Regions from separate parts of the Sporosarcina sp. P19 genome, predicted to be linked through region 2. Evidence: riboswitches for the same ligand, from Rfam matches in the RefSeq annotation. Region 2 holds a riboswitch; each other region holds the start of a gene.
The links. Region 2 has a riboswitch for thiamine pyrophosphate ahead of thiM (hydroxyethylthiazole kinase). Riboswitches for the same ligand answer to the same signal wherever they lie in the genome.
Positions count from the first base shown of each region.

Region 1: it holds a riboswitch for thiamine pyrophosphate, as region 2 does, so the genes downstream of both, thiC (phosphomethylpyrimidine synthase ThiC) here and thiM (hydroxyethylthiazole kinase) in region 2, are expected to answer to the same signal.
Region 3: it holds a riboswitch for thiamine pyrophosphate, as region 2 does, so the genes downstream of both, thiO (glycine oxidase ThiO) here and thiM (hydroxyethylthiazole kinase) in region 2, are expected to answer to the same signal.

Region 1 covers NZ_PDYR01000003.1:197,436-199,712, reverse strand. Annotated here, with positions in the region: gene thiC (phosphomethylpyrimidine synthase ThiC) at 1-1,309, opposite strand, end outside; TPP riboswitch at 1,428-1,545, opposite strand; gene CSV74_RS05755 (calcium/sodium antiporter) at 2,129-2,277, shown strand, end outside.
Region 2 covers NZ_PDYR01000006.1:168,063-170,339, reverse strand. Annotated here, with positions in the region: gene thiD (bifunctional hydroxymethylpyrimidine kinase/phosphomethylpyrimidine kinase) at 1-506, opposite strand, end outside; gene thiM (hydroxyethylthiazole kinase) at 526-1,296, opposite strand; TPP riboswitch at 1,359-1,461, opposite strand; gene CSV74_RS08975 (DUF3238 domain-containing protein) at 1,653-2,277, shown strand, end outside.
Region 3 covers NZ_PDYR01000005.1:64,076-66,352, forward strand. Annotated here, with positions in the region: gene thiO (glycine oxidase ThiO) at 1-962, opposite strand, end outside; TPP riboswitch at 1,095-1,206, opposite strand; gene CSV74_RS07410 (DUF2935 domain-containing protein) at 1,722-2,277, opposite strand, start outside.

The sequences.
Region 1 (2,277 bases), on a different contig from region 2:
CAGATGTGATGTGGTCATAGGCAGGCGCAATATCTGTCGTTAAAGGACCGAGCGTATAGAAAGGTGCTTCTTGGCAAATCTCCATTTGCTTCTCAACGTTTTCCTTAATTAAATGCATAGGTACATGTCCAGGACCTTCTACCATGACTTGCACATCATGGGTCCAAGCAATTTTCGTCAGTTCTCCAAGAGTTTCAAGTTCAGCGAATTGAGCCTCGTCATTGGCATCAGCTATTGAGCCTGGACGTAATCCATCTCCTAATGAAAACGCGATATCGTACTGTTTCATAATTTCACATATATCTTCAAAGTGTGTGTAGAGAAAACTTTCTTTATGATGCAACATGCACCACTGGGCCATAATAGAGCCACCTCGTGAGACAATTCCAGTCACACGATGAATCGTCATGGGAATATAACGCAGCAGAACACCCGCATGAATTGTAAAATAGCTGACCCCTTGCTCTGCCTGCTCAATCAATGTATCGCGGAATACCTCCCATGAGAGATCCTCCACTTTGCCGTTTACTTTTTCCAACGCTTGATATAATGGAACCGTTCCGACGGGGACAGGTGAGTTACGGATGATCCATTCACGTGTTGTATGAATGTTCTTTCCAGTTGATAAATCCATGATATTGTCTGCGCCCCAGCGTGTAGCCCATGTCATCTTTTCCACTTCCTCAGCAATTGAAGAGGAGACGGCAGAATTACCGATATTCGCATTGATTTTCACATGGAATTTACTTCCGATAATCATCGGTTCCGCCTCTGGGTGGTTGATATTAGACGGGATAATTGCCCGTCCTTTCGCTACTTCATCCCGTACCAGTTCAGGGGTTACATTTTCACGGATTGCTATGAACTCCATTTCAGGTGTAATGATTCCTTTGCGCGCATAATGCATTTGTGTAACATTCATGCCGTTTTTTGCTCGTAATGGTTTACGTTTCAACAATGGAAATTCTGCTTCTTTTTGCATATTTTCCATTGAACGATATCCGTTATCCCGTGGTTTCACTTGCCTGCCTTCATATTCTTCCACGTCATTTCGTTCAACTATCCAGTTCTTCTTGATAAGTGGAAGTCCTTTTTTGATATCCACTTGATAACCAGCTTCCGTATATTTACCGCTTGTATCATAGACACGGAAAGGTTCATTCGCTATTTCACCTTGCTCAGTTATAGTTGGTGATAGCTCAATTTCGCGCATCGGTACAAGTATGTCTGGACGATTTCCTTGTACGTAGACCTTTCTACTAGCTGGAAAACATTCATGGATATGGATTTCTTCTCGCTTCTCTTGCATTTTGTCATCGTCTCCTTTTAAGGGGCGACATGACTCGATTCAAGTGATGGGAATCGGCAACAAAAAAGACCAGTTCCGTAGATAGGACCTGGTCTTCAAAACGCATAAATACGCGTCGCTGATAAAATGAAAACTTCCCTACGCTGGTACGAGCCAGATCAGGTCCAAAGAGTCCGGAATGCGTGTACTGTCATTCCATCTCAGTCCAATAACGTTGGACACCCCTAGTATTAGTATTTAATTGTTCGAACAGGAATAGTATACCATACCTTAATCGGTTTTTAAAGATTAATTATTCTGTTAATTTTCATAAGTTCCGTTATTTACATGTAACTAGTGTGATTGGTGAGGAAGCAGAAATGCAGAATCAGAAAAAACCTTCGATATACTCTGCATTCAGTCTGGTAGGAAGTTAGTGGGAAAGTATATCGCTGGCTTGTCTGTAAAGATCATTCTATGGACAAGCTATTTTTATAAGATCTTTTCAACACCACTCAAGAAAGCATGTAATGATGAGAAGGGAATGTCTTTGTATGACTTGTAAGATGCATAAATAGTGATGACGTGAGATAATCAAAAATGAAAAAATAAAAGAGGAAGGATCAGTGTAGTAGAGTTTACATTGTATAACATATCTAGGATTGAGAAGGATGAATGCTATGGGGAAGTAAAGTCACATACATATTTTGTTTTTATCATGGTGCTTGTCATAATATGCATCAAGTATGCAGTAATTGAAGCAATTTTTTTATTGTAGTCTAGACACGCTTGCATACAGCTAATTAGAAATATCATTACTATGGAGGAGGTAACCAATATATGTCCTATGTTTTACTCATTATTGGATTTGTATTATTAATAAAAGGAGCCGACTATTTCGTGGATGGCTCTTCAAATATCGCAAGACTGTTGCAAATTCCACCTATTTTGATTGGTCTCACCATTGTAGCGCTCGGAACTAGCTCACC
Region 2 (2,277 bases):
GCTCCCATCTTAATAAAAGCAGTTGCAGCTTGCTGAATGTCTTCGTCTGTCTGTATTTTCATTCCGGTCAGCACTTCCGCTTCAGGAATATTTGGTGTCACAATCGTCGCCAGCGGTAGTAAGTGTTCCTTCAGTGCTTGAATCGCCTGCTGTTGCAATAAAGATTGTCCACCCTTTGCAATCATGACAGGGTCAATGACTAAAGGAATTGGGGGGTATTCTTTTAATAGCGCAGCTACTTCAGTAATAATATCAGCCGAAAACAGCATTCCGGTTTTACATGCTTTTACATCAAAATCATCAAGCACAGCCCGTATTTGTGTTATGACCCCGTCGGTCTGTATTGGATAAACACCGTGAACACCGTGCGTGTTCTGAGCAGTCACTGCAGTTAGTGCAGAAGTTCCAAATACGCCTAGCTCCTGAAACGTCTTTAAGTCAGCCTGAATTCCTGCACCTCCTCCGCTATCCGAACCAGCAATGGTCAATGCTACTTGTACTGTCAATTAAAAAACCTCCTGTCTATTATGCTGAAAATGTTTTTGATTCGCGATCCAATGTATGTAATGTATTTAAGAAGTTCACAGCAAAGTCTCCGGGGCCACTTGAAGTTTTTGCTGTTTGTTCACCAGCTCGTTTATAAAATGAAAGTGCGTCTGCCACAGCTTCTAGCGGACGTTCCATTCCTACGGCAAGAAAAGCACCTGTAACAGAGCTGAGTAAACATCCCATACCTGTAATGGTAGTCATCATGGGGTGACCGCCTGTAATAGATAGTTTAGAATGTCCGTCCGTAACAATATCGACTTCACCTGAAACTGCTACCAGACAGTTGTACTTGCGTGCAGTCTTTTTTGCTATATCCTCGATGTCTGCTGAACCTTCTCCTGCATCGACACCCTTCGCGGCCCAGGGTATATCTGCAATCGCAGCTAGTTCGCCTGTATTACAGCGAATCAGTGTGATATCTACTTCGTCCAGTACTTTTAGGACGCTAGCTTTACGAAAAGGTGTGGCACCTGCACCAACAGGGTCTAGTACGACAGGTTTTCCTGCTGCGCGGGCACTGTTTCCCGCTAAAATCATTGCATCCACTGTCTGTTGTTTTAACGTACCGATATTTAAAATACTACAATCTGCAATTCTTGCGATATCTTCTGCTTCTTCTACTGCATCCGCCATAACGGGAGAAGCACCTAGTGCAAGTAAGCCATTTGCTTGGAAATTCGCGACTACAAAATTTGTGATGCAATGAACGAGCGGTTGCCTTTGACGAAGTTGTTGAATAAGTTGCATGTTTCTCTTCCTCCCATTAAAGGTATATATACAAAAAGCCCATGCATAGATGGGCGGTTGGGTATAAAAACTACCCACTTTCCTCCGCTAGTATGTACTAGATCAGGTTCAAAGGGTTTGCATAATTGCATCTCAGCCAAAAAGAAGGCACCCCTAGTGGTGGAATGTATCAGACGAGCTCATTATATCATATACATGAAAAAGGTTGAAATAATACTGGTATAACGAGGTGGAAGTAAGTGAAAATGAGAGATTGCGCATAGAAGAACAGGTATAACTATATGCTGAATGTTACATAATTATCTGAAGGCGTATAACTGTTTCAGATGAAATAGATAAAAGGGAGCAGATCGCAAATGGAGAAATTATTCGAAATTCAACAGATGGATCATTCGTTGGGTGATATAACGTTTACATGGAGTGATATAGGTGGTTATTACCGTGTCTATAAAGATGATCGGCAAGTATACGAAGGGACAGCCCCGAAGTTTACGGACGGGGAGCTGGATCCGTCACATCCCTTCCAATATACAGTGGAACGAGTGGAAGAAGGACGAGTTCAAAATGTAATTGTTATCCAAACATCAGCCCTGACAGAAGTACAGAAAGATGAACATCCTTTACAACGCTTAGTAATTACAACGATTGCTGCTTCATCGCAAATTGCATTGTCATGGGAGTGGATTAAGGATGTGGAGAAGTTCGATATTTACCGTAACGGTCAATACCTCGAGACAATTACTGATAATCGTTTTATTGATCGGCAGACGGATTCTTCGGAGCCGGTGGTATACAGTGTTTCGGCAACGCGCCCGTTGATTGACAGCAATCAGAAAATGAATGTCAGTAAATCGATTGCATCTAAAGTGTATGAAGTGATTATGCCCCCAGATCCTGACAATAAACCAACAGAAGAAGTTTATACTTTTTCCGTCCGTGTTAAGCAACGGGATCGATTACTAAAACCGGTGGCTGACAGGG
Region 3 (2,277 bases), on a different contig from region 2:
GGATGAGACCCCATGACCGGCAGATGGTCTGCGGCTTGGGGACGTACACCGACCCATGTTCGGTGGATCACTCCATCACTAAGCACAGGCAATAGGCGGGAAGCCCGTTGTAATAGCGAAAGAATGCCATGAGCCGTTACTGATGTATCAAAGGAACCGGGAATAGACGTTGCACCGATGAGCATTTCCTTATTTCGTTTCGGCACAATATAACAGCCGTCTACCGCAAATACCGTTTTGACCGGTGCAGGGCCGGCCAGCCGGATTGACAAGCATTCACCTTTCACAGGAATGACGGGCAAGGAAAAATCAGTGTCAGCTAAGAGATGGCTGCTCCAGGCACCGGCTGCAATCGTCACTTGAGTTGCATAAAGCGAGCCGATTGAAGTATCAACCCCCACTATCCGGTTTTGCTGAATCAGCAGACGAAGAGCCTTTGTTTCTTCATATACATGGGCACCGGCATGCATTGCTGCTTTCAAAAAGGCCTGTGCGAGCAAGGGGGCTTTCACTTGATGGTCTTTTTCCAGAAAAATAGCACCGGCAGTTTGGGACGTCATACAAGGTTCGATCTCCGGCACTTCTTCCGGCTCAAGCCACTGAATGGATGGGTCCTTTTCGGATAAAAAGTGATACTGTCGGTGCAGCTCGTCACGATCCTGTTCTGTCGCGGCCGTTTTGATCAGGCCAGCTGTTCGTAAATCAATGTCTATACCCGTTTCGGACAGCAATTCATCACGAAGTTGGGGGAACATCGCTCGGCTTTCCAGTGCGATTCCCAACAACGGATTGTCCTGCTCAAACTCATTTTGCGCCCCAAGCATCCCTCCTGCTGCCATAGAGGCCTGTCCGGCTTTGCCTGCATCAAATACAGCTACGCTTAAGCCTTCTTTGGCCAGTCGATAGGCAATGGAACAACCTATTACTCCTCCGCCAATAACAATATGATCATATGTCTTCATTATTTCCACTCCTCATAGATGACCTAAATACTAATGCTATTGAACATCTATATCAGCCTGTTAGAAAATGAAAAACGCCACTTTCATAGAAGAAAGCAGCGCCTCATGTATACAGTCCATAACATACAAGTGATGTAAGCAGTGCCACTTCCCTTCGCCAGTACGAGCTGGATCAGGTTCCAAGAGTCCCAAAGTCAATCACTTTGATCTCAGCCTTTTTTCAAAGGCACCTCTAGCGGATGAAATATTCATTTTTTTCAGAATAACATACAAGCCGAAATTTGTCATTTGAAATTAGTTATGGATCGGTGCTTATGCAAGGTGATTTTATAACAAGACATCAAAGAGAATAATCATACAACGGCAAACCATTCATCCGACCAGGTGATTGGCTACTTGGTTCTTTTTGTATGCAATTGTAGTGTATTGACTGAATTGTATCGTACACAGCGTAGCCCGACACTAAAATATTCTCAACTCTCTTTTTACTAGAAACGTAAGGTGGACTGTAAATACTGCACTATTGCAAACCAAAAGTGCTGGTAGAACTTTCTTAATCCATGTATTTATTAAATAACCTTCTATTATTGTGTAAGAAGATTCAACACTTTGACTGATGAACAGTGCTTTCTTATCGGAAGGATTTTCATAATATACGGACCAGTCACTCCTGCAATACCTATATTGTTCCCAGTTGTGGCAGCGATTACTCCTGCTACCTGCGTGCGGGGACCTGGTACCTCATCCTACGCCTCCCATTCAAGACTCAACACGCGATTTCGTCGGATCTCCCTTTGGTGATGGAATATCAGTGGATTCAGCTAATTTCATTAAATAATATATTTCTTCACGCGCCATGTGATCTGCCATTAAAGGGGTTAGGGTCCCAAGCGTTTCTTTCTTCAAATCCATCTCTTCCAACTCTCTTAAAAATGCTTTAAAAATAGTCATCTCTAAGTTGATGTCCTGATGGAATTTAGTTAACGCTGGGAATTTCATAATATTCGTACGTAAATAACCAGCCATCTCAATTGCTTTTAAATAAAATGCTTCCCACTCTTTAGTAAATCGTTCACTTTTCTTTTTGAGCTTGGCTTCCACACGGTCTAAATTTGCATCAAGAGCGCCCGCATGCCCTGCCGCATCGAGTAACCACAGCAAGTCATGGTGAAGAGGATGTACAGTCGGTGGTTTCTCTCCTTTTGCAAAGCATGTAAATATACGTATAGCCTCTTCTACTTCATTCACCATGTGATTAATAAAGGAAGGTGGCAGAGAAATTTTGATGTTGCCGACTAAATGCTGCTGTATTAAT